DNA from 3 places in the Faecalibacterium faecis genome. Region 1 is predicted to be linked to each of the others. Evidence: a T-box and tRNA genes for the amino acid it is inferred to sense, from the RefSeq annotation. Region 1 holds a T-box; the other regions hold tRNA genes.
What was found. A T-box is a leader RNA that pairs with one kind of tRNA and senses whether it is charged. The one in region 1 lies ahead of WMO17_RS11840 (valine--tRNA ligase), so its partner is inferred to be a tRNA-Val.

Region 1 (7,798 bases):
TTCCGGCATGGCGCATGGCACACACCTCCCCACTTTATAAAGTATGCATAGGATAGCACAAATTTTGCGTTCCTGCAAGCGCCGCCGTGAAAAAACGCTTGACCGGACGGCATTTGTGCATTAAACTGAAAGCCAAGCGTTTTTGTAGGAAAAAGGAGAACTCCCTCATGAAGGATGTGCGTGAAATTTTAAAAAAGCGCCCGCTGCTGTTCGATGGCGGCATGGGCACATATTATAAGGCAAAGCCCGGGCAGGAATGTGAGCAGGCAAACCTGCTGGACCCGGACGGCATTTTGACCGTGCACCGCGCGTATCTGGAAGCGGGTGCCGATGCTATCAAGACCAACACCTTTGGCCTGCCGCGCATGGCAGCAGCGCAGAATCCCATGTGGGAGGCCATGGCGGACGAAGGCTGGAAACTGGCTGCACAGGCCGCTGCAAAGACCAGCGCTGCCGTGTTTGCCGATCTTGGCCCGGCCACGGACACCGAGGCACTCCCGGCGGCACAGATCTATACGGCCCTTGCCGAGCGGTTTGCCGCATTGGGTGCAAAGAACTTTTTGTTTGAGACGCTGAGCAGCGATGCCGGTGTGGCCGAAGCCGCGCGGCAGATCAAAGAAGCCGTGCCGGATGCCTTTGTGCTGGTGTCCTTTGCAGTGCTGCCGGACGGCTACACCCGCGAGGGCCGTCACTGCGCAGAGCTTGTGCGCAGCATGACTGCTTGCGGTGCAGTGGATGCTGTGGGCCTGAACTGCGTTTCTGCTCCCGGTGCCATGCGTGCGCTGGTGCAGCAGCTTGGCGAGACAGAGCTGCCGCTTGCAGTGATGCCCAACGCGGGCTACCCGGTGGTCACACGCACCCGGGTGCAGTATCAGGGCAGGCCGGAATATTTTGCACGGGAGCTGGCCCGCCTTGCTGCCGAGGGTGTGCGTATTCTGGGCGGCTGCTGCGGCACTACGCCTGCCCACATTGCGGCCCTGCGTGCGGCACTGGATGCCTTGCCGGAAACACTGCCTGCAGCCCCGGCAGCAGCAGTCTCCACTGCCACAAAGCCGGAGGTGGAAAAAGACGATGCCTTCCTGCGCAAGCTGAACGCGGGCAAAAAGGTGATCGCCATTGAACTGGACAGCCCCAAGGATGCCGACCTGACCGGCTATCTGGACGGTGCACGCCGCCTGCAGGCTGCTGGTGCAGACCTTTTGACCATTGCGGACTGTCCCATTGCCCGGGCACGGATGGATTCTTCGCTGGTGGCCTGCCGGGTGCACCGGGAGCTGGGGCTGAACGTGCTGCCCCACATGACCTGCCGCGACCGCAATCTGAACGCCACAAAGGCCCTGCTGCTGGGCCTGTACGCCGAGGGCGTGCGGGAGGTGCTGGCCATCACCGGCGACCCCATCCCCACCGCGGAGCGGGACGAGGTGAAAAACGTGTACCAGTTCAACTCCCGCAAGCTGGCGCAGTACATCGTCTCGCTGGCAGGGGAGGGCCGGGAGATGCCCTCGCCCCTCACCGTGTTCGGTGCGCTGAACCTGAACGCCCGCAACTTTGATGTGGAGCTGCGCCGCGCACAGGAAAAGCTGCAAAATGGCATGAGCGGCTTCCTTACCCAGCCGGTGCTCTCCGCACAGGCGGTGGTGAACCTGAAAAAGACCCGCGAAACGCTGGGCGAAAAGGCGAAAATTCTGGCCGGCATCATGCCGGTGGTGAGCCAGCGCAACGCCATCTTTATGGAGAACGAGGTCAACGGCATCCATGTGGATGCGGAGATCATCGAGCGTTTTGCCGGGCTGGACCGTGCGCAGGGCGAAGAGCTGGGGTTGGAAGTCTCGGTGAAGGCCGCGCAGGCTGCAGCGCCCTATGCAGACGGCTTTTACCTGATGACCCCCTTCAACCGCATCGCCCTGATGGAGCGGCTCATTGCAAGGCTGAAGGATGAAGGGATCGCGGATTGAAAATGGCCGATGCGTTTGCTCTGGCCATTGATAGCGGAAAAAATATTTTTTATATTTGCGTTTGTCGTGGCCTGCGGGCCACTCCAAACGCGTTTTCACGAATAAGGCCCAAACCGTAAGATGCAGTGGGATAAATTCTTTTGAAGAAAAAGTAATTGACAAATCGCACAAAAAACGCTATATTCTTTTTATAAATGCGTTGAAGAAGAGTGTGCATCGCTTTTGCCATCCAGAGAGCCGGGGGCTGCTGAAAACCCGGTATGGCCCGGCGGTGTGCTGTCACTTTGGAGCAGGAGCGGTGAGCTGAAGAGCAAGCCGCTCTCGGAGCTGTCCCACGTTACCGGGGCATCAAGGGGCGCAGGATGCTCTGCGCAATTTGGGTGGTACCGCGGTTATTACAGCCGTCCCATGGAACGTTCCGTGGGACGGCTTTTTTCGTCCCACTTCATCATTTTTTACTGGGAGGACCTTATGAAAGAACTTGCAAAACAGTATGATCCCAGCCAGGTGGAAGACCGCATCTACCAGTTCTGGCTGGACGGCGGCTACTTCCACACGAAGGCAGACCCCGACAAGAAACCCTACACCATCGTCATGCCGCCCCCGAACGTCACCGGTCAGCTGCACATGGGCCATGCGGTGGATAACACCATGCAGGACATCCTCATCCGCACCAAGCGGATGCAGGGCTATGCCGCCCTGTGGGTGCCCGGTACCGACCATGCATCCATCGCTACCGAAGCCAAGGTGGTGGAGGCCATGCGTGCCGAGGGCCTGACCAAGGAGATGGTGGGCCGCGATGGTTTTCTGGACCGTGCATGGGCATGGAAGACCAAGTACGGCAACCGCATCGTCAGCCAGCTGAAGAAGCTGGGCAGCAGCTGCGACTGGGATCGTGAGCGCTTTACTATGGACGAGGGCTGCTCCGAGGCTGTCAAGGAAGTGTTCGTGCGCCTGTACGACAAGGGCCTGATCTACCGCGGCAACCGCATGGTCAACTGGTGCCCCCACTGCAACACCTCCATCTCGGATGCCGAGGTGGAGTACGAGGAAAAGGACGGCAGCTTCTGGCACCTGCTGTACCCGGTCAAGGAGACCGGCGAGATGCTGGAGCTGGCTACTACCCGTCCCGAGACCATGCTGGGCGATACCGCTGTTGCCATCAACGGCGATGACCCCCGCTATGCCCATCTGCACGGCTGCCATGTGGTGCTGCCCCTGCTGAACAAGGAGATCCCCATTGTGTGCGACGAGCACGCCGACATGACCAAGGGCACCGGTGTGGTCAAGATCACCCCCGCCCACGACCCTAACGACTTTGAAGTGGGGCTGCGCCACGACCTGCCCATCGTGCGTGTGTTCACCTACGACGGCCACATGACCGGTGCTGCCGACAAGGCTGCTGCCGATGCCCTGTTCGCCGCCGGCAAGAACGCCATCAATGAGCCGGAGGTGCTGGACTGCGGCAAGTACGCCGGCATGACCACCCTCGAGGCCCGCAAGGCCATTCTGGCCGATTTGGAAGCAGGCGGCTTCCTGAAGGAGATCGAGCCCCTCAAGCACGAGGTGGGCACCTGCTACCGCTGCCACTCCACCATCGAGCCCATGGTGTCCAAGCAGTGGTTCGTCAAGATGGAGCCGCTGGCAAAGCCCGCCATCGAGAGCGTGGAAAAGGGCGAGATCAAGTTCGTGCCCGAGCGCTTCACCAAGAACTATATGAACTGGATGAAGAACACCCGCGACTGGTGCATCAGCCGTCAGCTGTGGTGGGGCCATCAGATCCCGGCATGGTACTGCGACGACTGCGGCGAGACCGTGGTGGCAAAGTCTGCTCCCTGTTCCTGCCCCAAGTGCGGCAGCGCAAAGCTCACGCAGGACCCCGATACGCTGGATACCTGGTTCTCCTCCGCTCTGTGGCCCTTCAGCACGCTGGGCTGGCCCAATGAAGAGAGCGAAGACCTCAAGTATTTCTACCCCACTAACACCCTCGTTACCGGCTACGACATCATCGGCTTCTGGGTCAGCCGTATGATCTTCTCTGGTCTGGCCTACACCGGCAAGGCACCCTTCAGCACGGTCTGCATCCACGGTATCGTGCGCGACAGTCAGGGCCGCAAGATGTCCAAGAGTCTGGGCAACGGCATCGACCCGCTGGAAGTCATTGCCCAGTACGGTGCAGATGCCCTGCGCTTTATGCTGGTGGATGGCTCCACCCCGGGCAACGACATGCGTTATATCGAAAAGAAGGTGGAGGCTGCCCGCAACTTTGCCAATAAGCTGTGGAATGCTACCCGCTTTGTGCTGATGAACCTGCCCGAGGACTTTACCCCGGGCCTGCCCAGTGAGGACAAGCTGGATATGAGCGACAAGTGGGTGCTCACCAAGCTGAATCAGGTGGCCGGTGCCATGACCGACAACCTCGACCACTACGAGATGGGTCTGGCCGCCGCCAAGATCAACAGCTTTATCTGGGATGTCTACTGTGACTGGTTCATCGAGATCGCAAAGCCCCGCCTGAACTCCGGCGATGCCGAGCAGGCCGACACCGCCCGCCGTGTGCTGGTGTATGTGCTGGACAAGGCCCTCAAGCTGCTGCATCCCTTCATGCCCTTCATCACCGAGGAGCTGTATCAGGCTCTGCCCGGCTCTGCCGAGACCATCATGACCCAGAGCTGGCCCACCTTTGACGAAGCTCACAACTGGGCCGACGAAGAGGAAGCCTTTGAAAAGGTCATGGACTACATCAAGGCCGTGCGTACCATGCGTACCGAGATGAATGTCCACCCCGCCAAAAAGACCAGCATGATCATCGAGACCGCCGACGCTGCACCCTTCCAGAAGGCACAGGTCTATCTGGCAAAGTTTGCCTTTGCCACCGACGTGACCTTTACCGAGAAGTACGAGGGCAGCACCGACGGCATGGTGCAGGTGTCCACCCACGCCGCCCGCGGCTTCATCCCCATGATGGAGCTGATCGACCGCGACAAGGAACTGGCCCGCCTGAACAAGGAAAAGGCCAAGGCCGAAAAGGAAATGGCCATGTTCGCGAACCAGCTGAACAACCCCAAGTTCGTGGAGCGCGCCCCGGCGGCACTGGTGGAGGATATCCGCAATAAGTACGCCAAGAGCCAGGATAAGCTGGCCAACATCGAGCAGAGCATCAAGGCTCTGGGCTGATTTGAGCGGGGAATATAACAGCAGCACACAGCGCACTTCGCCGTGGGTGACCGCAGGGCGGGTGATCTTTACCCTTGCTCTCATCGGCTGCATCGCGTTCATCTTTTCCAATTCCATGAAGATCGCCTCGGTGTCTACTGTGTCCAGCAGCCGGGTGCTCACTCTGCTGCAGGCGGCTCTGCGCCGTCTGGGCCATCCGGCCCTTGCCCAGCGCCTGACCGACCACATCGTGCGCAAGCTGGCACACTTCTGCGAGTATATGCTGGAGGGCTTTCTGCTCATGCTGTGTATGCGGGTGTATACCCGGCAGTATATCTGGCACATCAGCGTGCCCATGCTGGGCGGCGTGCTCACTGCGCTGACCGATGAGACCATCCAGATCTTTTCGCCCGGACGCAGCAGTCAGGTCACCGATGTGTGGCTGGATTCAGCCGGTGTTCTGGCGGGCATCCTTACGGCGCTGGTGCTCATGGCGCTGTGCAGATTGTTGTTCAACCATCGTAATAAGGAGTAACCAATGACCATCGAACAGGCAAATCAGTATTTTGCCGCCCTGCCGGACGGTTTTGCCTCCACCGAACAGCTGCGCGCCGCGTTCACCGCGCCGGTGCAGAAGGTGCAGTTCGTGGGCGTGGCAGGCACGGCAGGCAAGACCGTGACGGCCCGCCTGCTGGCGGCCATCCTGCACGCACAGGGGATCCATGCCGGCCTGTACCATGCCGGGTGCCGCCCGCTGTCGGAGCGCATCTGCATCGATGATGCCCCGGTGGACGAGGGCCTGCTGGCTCTGACTGCGGATACCCTTTCCGCAGCCGAAGCCCTGCCGCAGGATGCAGCGGAGCTGGCCGCTGCGGCCAACTGCTTTGGCGCAGCGGGCTGCACGCTGGCCGTGGTGGAACTGCCGGATGCGGGCCTTGCGGAAGCACTGCCCGGCATGCCGGTGTGCGCCGTCACGTCGGTCGGCCCGGACGGTGTGAGCCGCTCGGTGGAGCGCCTTGCGGCTTTGGCAGCAGGTGTCATGCGCAAGGAAAGCATCTGCGTCACCGCGCCGGAGCAGCCCAAGTCTGTGCTCAGCGAGCTGATCGTGGCCGCAGGCAAGTGCGGCTGTGAGCTGGTGGTGCCGGACCCGGAGGATATCACCTTTCTGGAGGCAGAAAAGTTTGCCAGCAAGGTGGACTACGGCGGATATACCGTGCCGCTGGCTTTTCTGGGCCGTCATGCGGCGGGCAGCGCTGCCATGGCTGTGGAGCTTTCGCTGGCGCTGTGCCGCAAGGGCTTTGATATTACCGACGATGCCATTCTGGAAGGTCTGGCTGCGGTGGAGAACCGCAGCAGCATCCGGGTCATCTCGCAGCGCCCACTCATCATTCTGGATGCCTGCCGCACCCCGCAGCAGGCAGCGGCCTTGCTGCGTGTGCTCAACATGGCCAAGGTGCGCCATATGAGCGCCATCATCGGTCTGGCAGAGGAGGAGGGAGCCGAAGCGTTCTTCTCCGCACTGGAGACCGGCCTGACCCCTGAAGAGCAGAAAAAGGATAAGTCCACCATGCCCGGCATGAGTGAGAACCCCTTTGATAAGGTGTATCTTGTCACCCCGGCAGGCGGCGATGACGAGATGACGGCCCGTTTGACCGAAAAGGCAAAGTATCATTTTGATGCCGAGATGTGCACCAGCATTGCCGAAGCTGTGGAGTTGGCTCATGCCAACACCCGCCGCGGCCTGCTGGTCTGCGGCGGTGAAGCTGCCGCGCTGGAAGCGGCCGAACTGCTGGTGAACAGCTGAGCCGACACGCTTCCCTAAAAAATAAACGAAAGATCCCGTACACTGAAACCATGTGTACGGGATCTTTTTATTTTTGGCAAAGGAGATGGACAAACCATGGCAACGGTAAGCTTCAGCCCGGCGGGCGATGTGCTTTATGCCTACCTTGCGGGCGAGATCGATCACGATGCGGCGCAAAGCCTGCGCATCCAGCTGGATGATGCACTGGTCAGCCGTGCCCCGCAGACCATGATCCTGGATTTTGGCGGGGTCGGATTTATGGATTCATCCGGTGTAGGGCTGATCCTGGGGCGGCAGCGCATTGCCCGCACACTGGGCACGGCACTGCGGGTGCAGCACACACCGTCCCAGCTGGCAAAGGTGCTGCAGCTGGCGCGCATCCCCTGCACGGATGCAGGACAGAAGGAGGAATAAACCATGAAAGCGGAAAACACAACAAAGATCCAGTTCGATTCCCTCAGTGTGAACGAAAGCTACGCCCGGGGCGCAGCGGCGGCCTTTCTTGCCCGGTACGACCCCACCGTGCCGCAGCTGGCCGATATCAAAACGGCAGTGTCTGAGGCGGTGACCAACTGCATCGTCCATGCCTACCCGGACCACATCGGGCCGGTGGCCATGAGCATTGCAGTCTATCCCGGGCGGGAGGTGCACATCACGGTGGCAGATAAGGGCATCGGCATCCCGGATATCCCGCAGGCCATGGAACCGCTGTTTACCACCGGAAACCCGGAGGAACGCTCCGGGCTGGGCTTTGCGGTGATGCAGAGCTTTATGGATAAGGTCAAGGTCATCTCAAAGCCCGGCAAGGGTACAAAGGTGCTGCTCATCAAGCGTCTGGCCCAGAGAGAATGATACATAACAGGAAAGGCAGGCAGGAGCATGG
Region 2 (7,798 bases), on a different contig from region 1:
CTTGATAAAGAAAGTATTGCCCGATTGATGAACTGTCTCCAAGAACGAAAAAATGATTCGGTTATTATTATGGTTTCACATGATCCGTATGTTTTGGCTCAATGCGATGCTGTACTAGATATCTGCTCGATTCAGCATTCTAATCCGGATTGATTTGATACTTTTTTCTAAAGTGCCGTCTTGCTTTCGCTTGTGCTTTGTGTGTTTCGTTCATCTGATGTATTCATTATCCTGAAGTGTTGACACACATCAATACTTATGTTATCATTCCCAACAAATCCACAGAGATTTCTGTAAAGAAACGATTCTGTGCGGTTTTATTTCCTGCGAAGATTTACCGCCCCGCAACACACCCGATTCATTTTGCCGCCGATTTACCCCGACAAAATCATCGCTGCGCTGCGTGGGCGGTATTTTTCTTTTGTGGGGAACGTACCTTGAAAATTTCATGAGCCGACCGGACGTGATATCGACTTTTTTGTCAACGCCGCTGCAAAACAGGGGCAGGAATTTCGTTCGGAGCAAACGGTGCCCCCATCACATGAGCAGAGCCCCGCCACTTATTGTTTGCGTCTTAACAATTTGGAAACAATTACCCAGAAACGGTTTTGAGCGCAGCGGTAGAGGGCAAGAATCGTCCCGTGGCCACAAATTTTCAATTCTTGAAAATTTCCTGCCCCTTTGGGACAGCTTCTTGTTGGGGCGTGCCTGCCCCAAACCCTGCTTATGTTTACTGAGGCACAGGGCCTAACCCCAAAGTTCCAGCCAGCACAAAGGCACCAAATATCAGAGCAACTATCCCCAAGCCGGCAAGGGCAATCAAAAAGGTTTGGTGGCAAGACTGGCCTTTGCACTTTCGATATATAGCGTATCCCAGCAGCACAAGGAACGAGAGGATTGCTATCAATGGGAGAATTATCCCCACTACTGTAAAAAGAAAGGTGTCGAGCCGCCATCCGATATTATCCAGATATAGAATGAAAATTATGGCGACTGTAAGGCATCCAATAATTAAGAAAACATTTTTTCTCTCCTGCTGAATTTGCTTCTCTGCAAAATTTAACGCATTGTTCACAATTTCATTGTTCATCGCGATAGACATCTCTGATTCATCTATCCTTTCGGATTTCATAAGTTCTGCAACACTGACATCTAAAGCTGCGGCCAATGGCTCGATGGTATTGATGTCGGGGAACCCCACACCTCTTTCCCAGCGGCTGATAGCTTTATCGGTCACATTCAATTTTGCGGCTAGGTCAGCTTGTGTCATTTTCTTGTCTTTGCGGCACTGGGCGATAAATGTACCAAACTTCTGTGAATCCATTTTGCTCCCTCCTTGCCACTACAAGATAGCACGACTATAAACCATTATCAAGAAATACCGCGGCTATTTTCGCCGCAAGATACTCTACGAATCGTTTACAACGATAACCGGTTTGATTTTCAATCTGTATAAGAGAGATTTAGCCGTTTCCCTGCGTACATGCGTACACGCTCCGCAGGGATTCCAAAGGGGCTATGCCCCTTGGCACACAGACTTTGTTCCAAAGTCTAGTGTGTTACACCTTGCCAGAGGTGTACACGCTCTCCCGGTACGCACGTACGCAGCGATTGCCCCCAATGCGTCATATAGGGTGACGACCAAGTTCGCACAAAGCGAACTTGATTCCGCAAAACAAAAGGCAGGATACCACTATCATAGTGATACCCTGCCTTTGCTCGTTTACCGTTCCGAGTAGTCCTTCCGCAGAACCTCCGATAAACAAAAAACGTACCCGAACCCTTTCTCATAGAGAATTGGGTTCGAGTACGAACTGTTTGGTGGACGGTACAGGACTCGAACCTGTGACCTCCTGCACGTCAAGCAGATGCTCTACCAGCTGAGCTAACCGTCCATATTCTGTTTTGCCGAAATCAGCTTGATTATATTACCATACCTTCTGCCAAAAAGCAAGTGCTTTTTCAAAAATTGTAAAACTTTTTTAAAGGCAGGGGCGCTGACTGCCCTTTTTACGCGCCAGCGCACATTTGGCGGCGGCAGGCGAAAGGTTTTCTGTTGCTCACACTGTTTTGTTGTGATATAATAATAAAGTTATAATAGGAATAGTATCGGAAGGTATTTGCAGCATGAGAGTTTTGGGCATCGACCCCGGCTACGCCATCGTGGGCTGGGGCGTGGTGGATTACGCAGGCAACCGGTTTGCGCCGGTGGACTTCGGTGCAGTGTGCACCGACGCGGGCGTGCCGTTCGAGCGCCGTCTGGACGAGGTGTATGCAGGCATCAAAGAGGTGATCGAGCGCACCCGGCCCGAGGTGCTTGCCATCGAAAAGCTGTTCTACCAGCACAATCAGACCACGGTCATCGGCGTGGCAGAAGCCCGCGGCGTGATCCTGCTGGCGGCAGCGCAGGCAGGCCTGCCCATCTACGAGTACACCCCCATGCAGGTAAAGCAGGCTGTTACCGGTTACGGCAAGGCCGTGAAAAAGCAGGTGCAGGAGATGACCCGCGTGCTGCTGCATCTGCCCGCCGTGCCAAAGCCGGACGATACCGCCGATGCGCTGGCAATGGCCATCACCTTCTGCCACACCAACGGCAACCAGCTCAACCGCTTTGTCCGCCGTGTGGCCGGGCCGATCTGACCCTCTCACCGGTTCCGTCCGCCTGCAGCGGCGCGGCACCGGAGCTCTCCCGAAGGGCGAGCTGAACAGAGGAAAATTGGCCGACACAGAAACTGAGAGGGCTTTAAATGATCTACTGTCTGACAGGAAAAATCGTCAAAAAAAGCATGAACGCGGTGGTGCTCAGCTGCGGCGGTGTAGGCTACTATGCCCAGTGCCCGGCCAGCGTGGCCGGGGCCTTGCCCGGCGTGGGCAAGGAAGCCACCATTTATACCGTGATGAGCATCACCGAGAACGACGTGAGCCTTTACGGCTTTGCCACCGAGCAGCAGCAGGCCTGCTTTGAGATGCTGACCGCCGTGTCCGGCGTGGGGCCTAAGGTGGGTCTTGCCATCCTGAGTGTGATGGAGCCGGACCGCGTGGCACTGGCGATCTCGGCGGGGGACCACAAGGCGTTCAAGGCGGCTTCCGGCGTGGGGCCGAAGCTTGCACAGCGCATCGTGCTGGAGCTGAAGGATAAGGTCGCCAAGGGCTTTGTGGACGGCATCTCGCTGGAGGATGTGGCGGGTGCTTCCGCCGACACACAGGCTTCTCAGGGCAGCAGTCAGGCCATTGCGGCGCTGGTGTCGCTGGGGTACAGCCAGAGCGAAGCAGCGCTTGCCGTTTCCAAGATCGACGCGGCATTGCCCGTGGAAGAGATCATCAAACTGGCCTTGCGCAGCATGGCAGGCAGGAGGTAAAGAATGCAGGACGAAACTGCGCTGTACGGCGCAAAAATGATGCAGCCCGGCATGACGGCGGCGGACAGCGAGGAAAACAACCTCCGCCCGCAGCATCTGGAAGACTATATCGGGCAGGAAAAGGTCAAGCAGAACCTGAAAATTTACTTGGAAGCTGCCAAGCGGCGCGGCGAACCGATGGACCATATCCTGCTCTACGGTCCGCCGGGCCTTGGCAAGACCACACTGGCAGGCATCATTGCCAATGAAATGGGCGTACAGATCCGTATTACCAGCGGCCCGGCCATTGAAAAGCCCGGCGACCTTGCTGCCCTGCTCACCAATCTGCAGGAGGGCGATGTACTGTTCATCGACGAGATCCACCGCCTGTCCCGTCAGGTGGAAGAGGTGCTGTATCCGGCGCTGGAAGACTATGCGCTGGATATCATGATCGGCAAAGGCCCCAGCGCCCAGAGCATCCGCATCAACCTGCCGCGGTTCACGCTGGTGGGTGCCACCACCCGTGCAGGCCAGATCACCGGCCCTCTGCGCGACCGCTTTGGCGTGCTGCTCAAGCTGGAGCTGTACAGCCCGGATGAACTGAGCAAGATCATCCAGCGCTCGGCAGGTATCCTCGACCAGCCCATCACGCCGGAAGGCGCTTACGAGCTGGCCAAGCGCAGCCGCGGCACGCCCCGCGTGGCAAACCGCTTTTTGAAGCGCATCCGCGACTTTGCCACCGTGCTGGGCGACGGCATCATTGACCGGGATGTGGCCCTGATGGGCCTCAAGCGGATGGACGTGGACGCACTGGGTCTGGACGAACTGGACCGCAGTATGCTGCGTGCGATCATTGAAATGTACAACGGCGGCCCGGTGGGTCTGGAAACGCTGGCGGCGGCCCTCGGCGAGGAATCCGTCACGCTGGAAGACCTGTGTGAGCCGTATCTGATGCAGATGGGCTTTCTGACCCGGACACCCCGGGGCCGCTGCGCAACGCGGCTGGCCTACGAACATCTGGGCCTGAAAGCGCCGGAGGCCGCTGCGCCCGAGGACAACGGGCAGCAGAGTTTGTTCTGACCCTCTCAGGCCGCTTCGCGTCCAGCTCTCCCGGAGGGAGAGCTTCATGAGCGAAAAACCAAAAGATGCCAAAAAGCTCCCCCTTTTGGGGGAGCTGGCAATGCCGCAAGGCATTGACTGAGAGGGTTCTTCTTTCTATAGAAAGTGGGGTATTATTATGGGAAAATATTTTGGAACCGATGGTGTGCGCGGTGTTGCAGGCGCAGACCTGACCTGTGAGCTGGCAATGAAGATCGGCCGCGGCGCTGCTGCGGTGCTGACCGGCAGCACCGGCCACCGTCCGCGCATCCTGATCGGCAAGGACACCCGCCAGTCCGGCGATATGCTGGAAGCAGCCCTGACCGCCGGTCTGTGCAGCGTGGGTGCGGATGTGGAAAGTCTGGGCGTTCTGCCAACGCCCGCTGTGGCCTATCTGGTGGGCAAGTACAATGCCGATGCCGGCATCGTGATCTCTGCCTCCCACAATCCGATGGAGTTCAATGGCATCAAGATCTTTGCCGGTACCGGCTATAAGCTGCCGGACGAGGTGGAGAACCAGATCGAAGCCTACATCGACAACAATTGCGCGGGCATTGAGCTGAAGACCGGTGCCGAGGTGGGCCGTGTATACCGCCGCGATGACGGCCTGCAGGACTATGTGGATCACCTGTATGAGTCCATCCACGGCGACCTGACCGGCCTGAGGGTCTGCATCGACTGTGCAAACGGCGCTTCGGCTGCCGTGGCACAGAAGCTGTTCCCCCGTCTGGGCGCAAAGTGCACCTTTATCGGCATTGAGCCTGACGGCCAGAACATCAACAAGGGCGTGGGCAGTACCCATCTGGAAAATCTGGAAAAGGCCGTGGTGGAAGGCGGCTTTGACTGCGGCATTGCCTTTGACGGCGATGCCGACCGCTGCCTTGGCTGCGACGAAAAGGGTCAGGAGATGGACGGCGACAAGATCATTGCCCTGCTGGCCATGACCATGAAGGAAAAAGGCCGTCTGGACGGCGACACCGCCGTGGTTACGGTCATGTCCAATCTGGGCTTCATCAAATATATGGAGAGTCAGGGCATCAATACCGAAAAGACCGCCGTGGGCGACCGCTACGTGCTGGAAAACATGCGCGAGAACGGCTTTGCCATCGGCGGCGAGCAGAGCGGCCATGTGATCCTGCTGCACCATGCCACCACCGGCGACGGTGAGCTGACCGCCGGCAAGCTGCTCAAGCTGCTGGCTGAGAGCGGCAAGAAGATGAGCGAGCTGAACTGCATCTACGCCCAGTATCCGCAGGTGCTGGTGAATGTGACCGCCAACGCCGCCCAGAAAAAAGCCTACAAAGAGGACGAAGTTCTGGCCGGTTTCATTGAGAACGAGCAGCAGAAGCTCATGGGCATGGGCCGCGTGCTGGTGCGGGTGTCCGGCACCGAGCCGAAGATCCGCGTGATGGTGGAGGGCCAGGATCTGGACGCCATCCACCGCTGCGCCGACCGCATCGTGGATAAGATCAACAAGCGCATTCTGGGCCAGTAAGAAACGGATAAAAGAGAAGGGAGGACGCTATGCGCCCTGCAGATACCTGGAAAGACTATGAACTGCTGGATGCCACCGACGGCAACCGTCTGGAGCGCTGGGGTGAGACCATCCTCATCCGCCCGGACCCGCAGGTGGTGTGGAAAACGCCCAAGCAAAGCCCGCTGTGGGCAAAGGCAGATGCTGTTTATCACCGCTCCAATCAGGGCGGCGGCGAGTGGGAGTACAAGCGCCGTCTGCCCGAAAAGTGGAAGATCAGCTGCGGCGAGGGCGAGGATAAGCTCACCCTCATCGTCAGCCCCACCGGCTTCAAGCACACCGGCGTGTTCCCGGAGCAGGCCGTCAACTGGGCATGGTACGCCCAAAAGATCCGTGCCGCAGGCCGCCCGGTAAAGGTGCTGAACCTGTTCGGCTACACCGGCGGTGCCACGCTGGCCTGTGCGGCGGCAGGTGCCACCGTCTGCCATGTGGATGCCTCCAAGGGCATCGTGGCGTGGGGCAAGGACAATGCTGCGGCAAGCGGCCTTGCCGACCGGCCCATCCGCTGGCTGGTGGACGACTGTGCCAAGTTCGTTGCCCGCGAAAAACGCCGCGGCAACACCTACGATGGCATCATCATGGACCCGCCCAGCTACGGGCGCGGCCCCGGCGGTGAGATCTGGAAGCTGGAGGACTGCATCTACGACCTCATCAGCCAGTGCGAAGAGGTGCTGAGCGATACGCCGCTGTTTTTTGCGGTGAACAGCTACACCACAGGCCTGTCCCCGGCGGTCATGGAGTATATGCTCAAGACCACGCTGGTGCCCCGCTTTGGCGGGCAGACTAGCTGCGACGAGATCGGCCTGCCGGTCTCTGCCACCGGCGGCGTGGTGCCCTGCGGCGCAACCGCCATCTGGGAAGAGTGAAACGATTTTAAATGGCCGCCGCGTGCGCTTTGGCCATGTTCAGAAGAAAATAATCTTTTAGTTTCGTGTTTGTCGCGGCCTGCGGGCCGCTCCAAACACATTTTCACAGGAAGACTTAAGAATGGGGTACAGCCCCTTTCAGAGGGGCGCACCACCAGAAAGAGAAACACAAATGGAAGAGACGATTTTAACAGCACAAAATCTGAAATTCCGCTACGACAGCGACCAGCCGGTTTACGCACTGGACGGTGTCTCAACGGAAGTAAAGCGCGGCGAATTCGTGGCCGTGCTGGGTGCCAATGGCTGCGGCAAGTCCACGCTGGCAAAGCACTTCAACGCTATCCTGCTGCCGGAGAGCGGCAAGGTCTACGTGGAGGGCATGGACACCGCAGATGATGACAAGATCTATGATATCCGCCAGACCGTGGGCATGGTGTTCCAGAACCCGGACAATCAGATCGTTGCCACCGTGGTGGAGGAAGACGTTGCCTTTGCACTGGAAAACCTCGGTGTGCCGCCCGAAGAGATGCGCCGCCGCGTGGACGACTCCATGAAGATGGCCGGCATCTATGAGTACCGCGAGCGCGCACCCCACAACCTTTCCGGCGGCCAGAAGCAGCGCGTTGCCATTGCAGGCGTTGTTGCCATGCGGCCGGACTGCCTGATTTTGGACGAAGCCACCGCCATGCTGGACCCCCGGGGCCGTGAGCAGGTGATGCAGACCATCCACTATCTGAACAGGAACATGGGCATCACCGTGGTGTCCATCACCCACTACATGGAGGAAGCTGCGCAGGCAGACCGTGTGCTGGTGATGAGCAAGGGCCATGTGGTGATGGAGGGCACCCCCAAAGAGGTGTTCAGCCAGACCGAGAAGGTGCGTTCCCTGCATCTGGATGTGCCGCAGGCCGCAGAGCTGCGGGACGAGCTGGTGAAGGCCGGCATCCCGATGCCGGAGGGCA
Region 3 (7,798 bases), on a different contig from region 1:
TCAGGTCGAACACATTGTCCGTACCCAGAGCGGCCGTGCTGGTAGCGCAGGCCACCATGACCTGCGGGCAGGTAAAGTCTTCCACATCGGCTTCCACCGTCACGGTGTCCTGCAGATAGTCTTCGATGCTGTTCACCTCATCGGGCAGCAGGCCGGACAGGGAATCCTTCACGCCCGGCAGGGTAACAAAGGCGGCAACGCTGCTTTTGGCGGCGCTTTCGATCATACCGTGTTCTGCGGTCACGTTGGAAGCATCCCCGCCCAGAATGACACCCACAGCGGTGATCAGCGGAGTGACGATGGTGCGGTCCTTGCCGTTCACGTTCACGGTGCCGGTCTCGTTGTTCTTCAGGTTGACGGTCACAGTCAGGTGGCCGCTCTTGCCAATGATGTCCTCAAGGGCGGCTTCCTGACCGTCCAGAGCGTAGGTCACCTTCACATCGATGGGCAGGGCCTTGTCGGTATTGCCCTTGTAATAAACATCGGTGTCGTTGGTGTTCCACACCAGCTCTTCCCCGTTCTGGGTGAACTCGGCATCGCTCTCAGTGTTCTGGATGTCGGTCAGGGTGGTCTTGTCGGTGACGTTTGCAAGGCCGGAGGCGCTGTACAGGTGCTCGCTGACGGTGGTGCTCTTGATGGAGCCGTCGCCGTTCATCACAGCATAGACGGTCTCGGATTTGGAAAAGCTGCTCTTACCAGCTGCAAATGCGGGCATTGCACAGCCTGCGGCGAGGGTGAGAGCCAGCGCCGCACTGGCGAAACGAAGCGATTTTTTCATAACGTAATTACTCCTTTTCAGACTTCTTGGCGTTGGCGGATTCGGGTACCATCCACTTGAGGGTGGTGTGGCGGATGATCCAGTCGCACAGCATCAGGGCTGCGGGCAGCATCACCAGAATGACCACCATGCTGATCAGTGCGCCGCGGGAGATCAGCAGGCAGATGCTCTTCAGCAGCTCCATCTTACTGATGGCAGCCACACCGACGGTGGCGGCAAAGAAGGTCAGGCCGCTGGTCAGGATGGACTGGCTGCAGTGCTCCAGCGACTGCTGGGCGGCTTCCTTCGGGGTGCGCCCAAAGGCGCGCTCCTCGTGGTAACGGGTGGTCATCAGGATGGAGTAGTCCACGGTAGCACCCAGCTGGATGGTGCCAATGACGATGCTTGCAATGAAGGGCAGCTGCGTACCGGTGAAGTACGGGATGCCCATGTTGATGGCGATGGCGGCTTCAATGCTGGCCACCAGCAGCGCCGGGATGGAAATGCTCTTGAAGGAAACGGCGATGATGACCAGAACGGCCATGATGGACCAGACGTTGACGTTCTTGAAGTCCACATCTGCCACTTCGATCAGGTCTTTCGTCATGGCACCCTCGCCGGTGATGACGCCCTCGGGGTCAACGGTCTTGATGAGGGAAATCATCTCGTCCAGCTGGTTGTTGATGGCGTCCGTGCCAGTCTTATAAGAGCTGTTGGCAAGGATCAGCTTGTAGCCGCCGGACTGCAGGATCTCCATGATGCTGTCGGGAAGCAGCTCGGTCTGGAAGCCCGGGCCGGTGATGGAATCCAGACTTACCACCTGCGTAATGCCATCCACGTCCTTGAGTTCATCGCACAGGTCGCTCACCTCGGTGGCAGTCAGGTCGTCATGCACCAGAATGAAGTGGCTGGTGGTCATGCCGAAGTCCTCGCCCAGCTTGTTGGTGCCCACGATGCCGGTCAGGTCCTGCGGCAGGGAGTCGAACAGAGTGTAGTACACCTCGGTCTTGTTCTGCGCGATGGCAAAGGGGATGAGGATGAGGATAAAGATAACCACGATGGGCACCGAGTGGTTGGAAACAAAGTAGCTGAGCTTTTTCAGCTTGGGGATCACGGTGCGGTGCTTGTACTTTTCCACCCATTTATCAAAGGTAAGGATCAGGGAGGGCAGGATGACCACGGTGCAGATGACGCCGAGGGCAACGCCCTTTGCCATGACAAGGCCGATATCGCGGCCCAGCGTCAGACGCATGGCACACAGTGCCAGGAAGCCTGCAATGGTGGTCAGGCTGGAAGCGGAGATGGAGGTCATGGTCTTGCAGATGGCGCTGGTCATGGCCTCCTCGTTGGAAGAGCGCAGCTCCTTCTCTTCCTGATAGCGGTGCAGCAGGAAGATGGAGAAGTCCATCGTGACACCCAGCTGCAGCACGGTGGCCAGTGCTTCGGTGATGTAGCTGATCTGGCCCAGAAAGATGTTGGTGCCGAAGTTGTACGCAATGGGGAACAAAAGACCCAGCATGAACAGCAGCGGGGTGATGGTGCTTTCCAGCGAAAGGAACAGCACCAGAAGGCTGGCACCTACGGCGATCAGGATGTACATGGGCATTTCCTGATTGACCAGTGCCTTGGTGTCCTGCAGGATAACGCTCATACCGCCGAAGAAGCAGTCCTTGCGCAGCAGCTTTTCGATCTGAGCGACGGCTTCCATGGTCTCGTCGCTGGCGCTGGGGGCGTCAAAGCGGACGATCAGCATGGTGGAATCGTTTTTGCCGAACATGAACTGCTGTACATCGGCGGGCAGCATCTCGGTGGGGATGCTGGGGTCGATCACATCGCTGAGCCAGAAGGTCTGGGTCACGCCGGGAACAGCCTCGATGTCCTTCTTCATGGCGATCAGTTCGTTTGTGGGTAAGCCTTCTACCGTGATCATACCGGTGGAGGCCAGATGGAAATCGTCCTCAAGGGCTACCTCGCCGATCATGGAGTCCAGATCCTGCGGCAGGTAGGTGAGGATGTCATAGTTGATTCGGGTAGCAATTGCGCCGATTGCGGAAGGGATCAACAGCAGGAATGCTACTGTCAGGATCAGCTTGCGCAGCCGCACAATGCCCTGTGCGATCTTTTTCATGAGAACCCTCCATAGAAAATGGTTAAAAATCTTAGTAAAATGACTGGCGGTCATTTCCAAGCAAACACTATTATAACCATGACAAACCAGGTGTCAAGTACAAAAATGACCAGAAGTCAGTTTTCTTATCAACTGCCTGAAATTGTATAGCTTTTTTGACTTGCACTATCGGAAAAGGACTGCTAAAATGATTGAGACAACACAAATGAGCGAATGAAAACGAGCGGAAAAGAGGAATCGTCAGGGAATATGGGTACCGTGGAGGGCAAAAAGCAGGAGAAGCGCCGGGCGCTGCTGGAAGCAGCCTATGATCTGTTTCTGGAGCGAGGTGCCGCAAAAACCAGCGTAGAGGATATCACCAGCCGGGCCAAGGTGGCCAAGGGCACCTTTTATCTGTATTTTCAGGATAAAGGTGCGGTGATGCAGGCGCTGCTGGGCCGGGTGAGTTACCAGCTGCTGAGCGATGCGTGCGAAGCGGTGGAAAAGCAGACAGAGCTCGAAAACTTCCCGGACAAGATGGTGGCGGTGATCGACCACATCATCGAAGCACTGCGGAAGGATACGCTGGTGCTCAAGTTTCTGGAGCACAACTTCATATGGCCGGGGCTGGATCAGATCGAGGCCAGCCGCGAAGCCGAGCCTCTGATGCGCAAGCTGCTGAATGTGGTGCTGACCAGCCCGGAAATGGCCGGCCGCACCGAGCGGGAGATCTACCAGCGCATCACGGCACTGGGCAGCATGTGCATGTCGGTGTGCTATTCCAGCGTGCTGGAGGGCAAACCCGATGATATTGAAGCCATGAAGCCGGTGCTGTACGATATCGTCCACAGGTCGCTGAAGGCGGAAAAATAAAAAATCACAGAAAAGTATTGCTTTTTTGCACAGGCTGTGGTAAACTATTCAAGTCGATATGACTTATGGACGGTTAGCTCAGCTGGTAGAGCATCTGCTTGACGTGCAGGAGGTCACAGGTTCGAGTCCTGTACCGTCCACCACGAGTCCCCAGACCTTTGGTCTGGGGACTTTTTTCGTGGTGGGCGGTACAGGACTCGAACTATTTCTCCCCGGATACGGGCAGAAAACGAACAAAGGCAGGGTATCACCATGAGGGTGGTATCCTGCCTTTTGAATCTTTGTGTGGAAAACCTGCTTACAGCAGCGGGATGCCTGCCTTGGCGCAGGCTTCGCGGGTGGCTGCGTCCCAGACGCTGGCCTGCACTTCGCCAATGTGGGCGCTGCCCAGCAGCAGCATGCACAGGCGGCTCTGGCCGATGCCGCCGCCGATGGAGTAAGGCAGCTCACCGTTCAGTACGGCCTTGTGGAAGGGCAGGGCGCGGCGGTCGTCGCAGCCAGCCATGGTCAGCTGCTTGTCCATGCTTTCAGGGCTGACGCGGATGCCCATGCTGCTCAGCTCATAGCTGCACTGCAGCGGGTCGTTCCAGAACAGCAGATCGCCGTTCAGATCCCAGTCGTCATAGTCGGGGGCACGGCCGTCATGGGGCTTACCGCTCTTCAGCGGAGCGCCGATCTTCATCAGGAAGGTGGTGCCGTGCTCCTTCACAAAGGCGTTCTCACGCTCCTTCGGGGTCAGGTCCGGGTACTGGTCCTCCAGCTCCTGCGTGGTGATGAAGGTGACGTTGGGACTGTGCAGCGGCAGCTCCTGCAGCTGGGGGAACATGGCGTGCAGGTTCATCTCGGTGGCGCAGACAGCGGACACGATGGAGCGCACCACGCTCTTGAGGTAAGCCTCGTTGCGGTCTTCCAGACGGATCACCTTTTCCCAGTCCCACTGGTCCACATAGATGGAGTGCAGGTTGTCCAGATCTTCGTCGCGGCGGATAGCGTTCATATCGCAGTACAGGCCCTTGCCCACACGGAAATCGTAGTCCTTCAGGGCCTTGCGCTTCCACTTTGCCAGTGACTGCACCACCTGTGCCTCAATGCCGCTTTCCTTGATATCAAAGGTGACCTTGCGCTCGACGCCGTTCAGGTCGTCGTTCAGACCGGTGGATGCTTCCAGAAACAGCGGAGCAGACACGCGGTACAGGTTCAGTGTGGCGCACAGGGTGTCGGCAAACAGACGCTTGACCGTACCAATGGCGCGCTGCGTGTCGTACAGGTTCAGCGCGGGCGTATAGTTTGCCGGGATGATGGTTTTGCTCATATCAAAATACCCCTCTTCTGTTGGATTCTGGCCCTGATTTCCCAGTACAGGGCACGGCTTTTGAACCGAAAAATACTGGTTTCATTATGGCATATTTTTTTAAGAAAGTAAAGTGAGAAGGCAAAAAAAGAGACCGCCGGTAAGGCAGTCCCGTTTCCGCAGTGAGAAGGGCGGCTTTGCATCAGCCGAAAAGCCCCTTTAGCAGGATCAGAAGCACTTTTACAAAATCGCCGGTGCCCAGCAGCTTGTGCAGAGAGATCAGAGTAGATAACATGAATGTTTTGCTCCTTTTTTTGCAATTTCGGGTCAAAATGCCCGGCATGCATGGAATACGGCTGGGCAGAGCAGCGGATTGCAGGAAAAAATTGGGAGAAAACAAAACGGCACCCGTGCCGCTGCAAAAGCAGTACGGGTGCCGGAAGATCAATTGGTTTTCAACAGCTTCAGCGCTTTACGTTGAAAGCTGCCATGCCGGGGTAAACGGCGCTGCCGCCCAGCTGCTCCTCAATGCGCAGCAGCTGGTTGTACTTTGCAACACGCTCGGTACGGCTGGGAGCACCGGTCTTGATCTGGCAGGTGTTCAGAGCCACGGCCAGATCGGCAATGGTGGTGTCCTCGGTCTCGCCGGAGCGGTGAGAGCTGATGGCGGTGTAACCGGCCTTGTGAGCCATCTTGATGGCCTCCAGCGTCTCGGAAACAGAGCCGATCTGGTTCAGCTTGATCAGGATCGCGTTGCCTGCACCCAGCCCGATGCCCTTGGCCAGACGCTCGGTGTTGGTCACAAAGAGGTCGTCGCCCACCAGCTGGACCTTGCCGCCCAGCTCGCGGGTCATCTCCTGCCAGCCTTCCCAGTCTTCTTCATCCAGACCGTCCTCAATGGAGATGATGGGGTATTTTTCCACCAGACTCTTCCAGTGTGCGATCAGCTCGCTGGAGGTGAACTCGGTGCCGGCCTTGGGCAGCTTGTAGAAGCCCTTGCCCTTGGGGCTCTTCCACTCGGAGGACGCGGCATCCATAGCCAGCATGAAGTCCTTGCCGGGCACGTAACCGGCCTTTTCGATGGCGGCCAGAATGGTCTCAATGGTCTCCTCGTCGCTGGACAGGTTGGGGGCAAAGCCGCCTTCATCGCCCACGGAGGTAGCCAGCCCCTTGGCCTTCAGGATGGAAGCCAGAGCATGGAACACCTCAGCGCACCAGCGCAGCGCCTCTTTGAAGGAGGGTGCACCCACCGGCATAATCATGAACTCCTGCGTATCCACCGTGTTGGTGGCGTGTGCGCCGCCGTTCAGAATGTTCATCATGGGCACGGGCAGGCGGTTGCCGTTCACACCGCCCAGAAAGCGGTACAGCGGCATATCCAGAGAAGCAGCGGCTGCACGGCAGGCGGCAATGGACACGGCCAGAATGGCGTTTGCGCCCAGATTGGATTTATCTTTGGTGCCGTCGGCCTTGATCATGGCAGCGTCGATGGCGTAGATGTCGGAGGCATCCATGCCCACAACAGCATCAGCAATGACGGTGTTGATGTTCTCAACAGCCTTGGTCACGCCCTTGCCCAGATAGCGGCCCTTGTCGCCGTCCCGCAGCTCCAGAGCTTCAAACTCACCAGTGGATGCGCCGGAAGGTGCGCAGCCGCGTGCCACAGTGCCGTCGGCCAGAGTGATCTCCGCTTCCACGGTGGGGTTGCCGCGGGAGTCCAGAATTTCGCGGCCAACAACAGATTCAATTTCCAGATCGTTCATCTCGAAAACCTCCTGAATATCATTTCCATCCCTGTGCTGCCCGGGGCGGGCAGACGGGTGACGGCCAATTAGGATAGTTGTGTCTAACTAACCAACAGTATCCTACCACGCTTTCCGGCCCGGTGCAAGAGCCGATGCGCATGTTTGCGGATGTAAACTTTTTAAGGGGCAAAAAACGGCAGCTGATGGGGCAGAACATTCCGGCAAAGCAGGAAACAGCTGGTCTTTACAGTCTGCCCACTGGCAGCAGCGGGGATGCGTCATGCCTATCATGTTAATTTCATATGGCAGATATACTAAAATTTTTCTTTACTTTTTGTCAGGACGACTCTATACTGTTTTTGGTTCTAATATGTTTCTTTATGGTAGATAGAGGAGGATTTTCTATATGAATAAGGATCTGACGGTCGGCAAGCCGTCACAGGTTTTGTGGAAGTTCTGCCTGCCCATGTTCGGCAGCATCATCTTCCAGCAGCTGTACAACATTGCCGACAGCCTCGTTGCAGGCAAGTTCATCGGCGAGAATGCACTGGCTGCTGTGGGCAACAGCTACGAGATCACCCTGATCTTCATTGCATTTGCCTTTGGCTGCAACATTGGCTGCTCGGTCATCGTGTCCCGCTACTTTGGCGCAAAGGACTACGATGAGATGAAGACTTCGGTCTACACTTCCCTGATTGGCTCTGCCGTGCTGTGCGCCGTGCTGATGCTGATCGGCCTTGTGGGCTGCCACAGCCTGCTGGAGCTCATCAACACCCCGGAGGAGATTCTTGCGGATTCTTCGCTGTATCTGGATATCTACGTGCTGGGCCTGCCCTTCATGTTCTTCTACAACATCGCCACCGGCATCTTCTCCGCTCTGGGCGACAGCAAAACGCCCTTCTATTTTCTGGCAGTCTCGTCCCTGTCCAACATCGGCGTGGACATCCTGTTCGTGGCCGGTCTCAAGATGGGCGTAGCCGGTGTGGCATGGGCCACCTTCCTGTGTCAGGGTGTGAGCTGCGTGC

Region 2: it has a tRNA-Val gene. The T-box ahead of WMO17_RS11840 (valine--tRNA ligase) is inferred to sense a tRNA for this amino acid. The anticodon was not compared.
Region 3: it has a tRNA-Val gene. The T-box ahead of WMO17_RS11840 (valine--tRNA ligase) is inferred to sense a tRNA for this amino acid. The anticodon was not compared.

What each region holds. Positions count from the first base shown of each region.
Region 1 covers NZ_JBBMEP010000027.1:1,007-8,804, reverse strand. The annotation lists gene WMO17_RS11850 (GNAT family N-acetyltransferase) at 1-16, opposite strand, end outside; gene WMO17_RS11845 (bifunctional homocysteine S-methyltransferase/methylenetetrahydrofolate reductase) at 168-1,955, shown strand; T-box leader at 2,146-2,367, shown strand; gene WMO17_RS11840 (valine--tRNA ligase) at 2,427-5,132, shown strand; gene WMO17_RS11835 (VanZ family protein) at 5,134-5,646, shown strand; gene WMO17_RS11830 (folylpolyglutamate synthase/dihydrofolate synthase family protein) at 5,650-6,915, shown strand; gene WMO17_RS11825 (STAS domain-containing protein) at 7,012-7,329, shown strand; gene spoIIAB (anti-sigma F factor) at 7,333-7,767, shown strand; gene WMO17_RS11815 (sigma-70 family RNA polymerase sigma factor) at 7,795-7,798, shown strand, end outside.
Region 2 covers NZ_JBBMEP010000031.1:9,489-17,286, reverse strand. The annotation lists gene WMO17_RS12335 (helix-turn-helix domain-containing protein) at 731-1,324, opposite strand; tRNA gene WMO17_RS12330 (tRNA-Val) at 1,820-1,895, opposite strand; gene ruvC (crossover junction endodeoxyribonuclease RuvC) at 2,128-2,640, shown strand; gene ruvA (Holliday junction branch migration protein RuvA) at 2,748-3,359, shown strand; gene ruvB (Holliday junction branch migration DNA helicase RuvB) at 3,363-4,418, shown strand; gene glmM (phosphoglucosamine mutase) at 4,576-5,931, shown strand; gene WMO17_RS12305 (class I SAM-dependent methyltransferase) at 5,961-6,836, shown strand; gene WMO17_RS12300 (energy-coupling factor transporter ATPase) at 7,009-7,798, shown strand, end outside.
Region 3 covers NZ_JBBMEP010000019.1:14,268-22,065, reverse strand. The annotation lists gene WMO17_RS10230 (hypothetical protein) at 1-778, opposite strand, end outside; gene WMO17_RS10225 (efflux RND transporter permease subunit) at 786-2,885, opposite strand; gene WMO17_RS10220 (TetR/AcrR family transcriptional regulator) at 3,135-3,737, shown strand; tRNA gene WMO17_RS10215 (tRNA-Val) at 3,805-3,880, shown strand; gene asnA (aspartate--ammonia ligase) at 4,036-5,049, opposite strand; gene eno (phosphopyruvate hydratase) at 5,493-6,791, opposite strand; gene WMO17_RS10200 (MATE family efflux transporter) at 7,180-7,798, shown strand, end outside.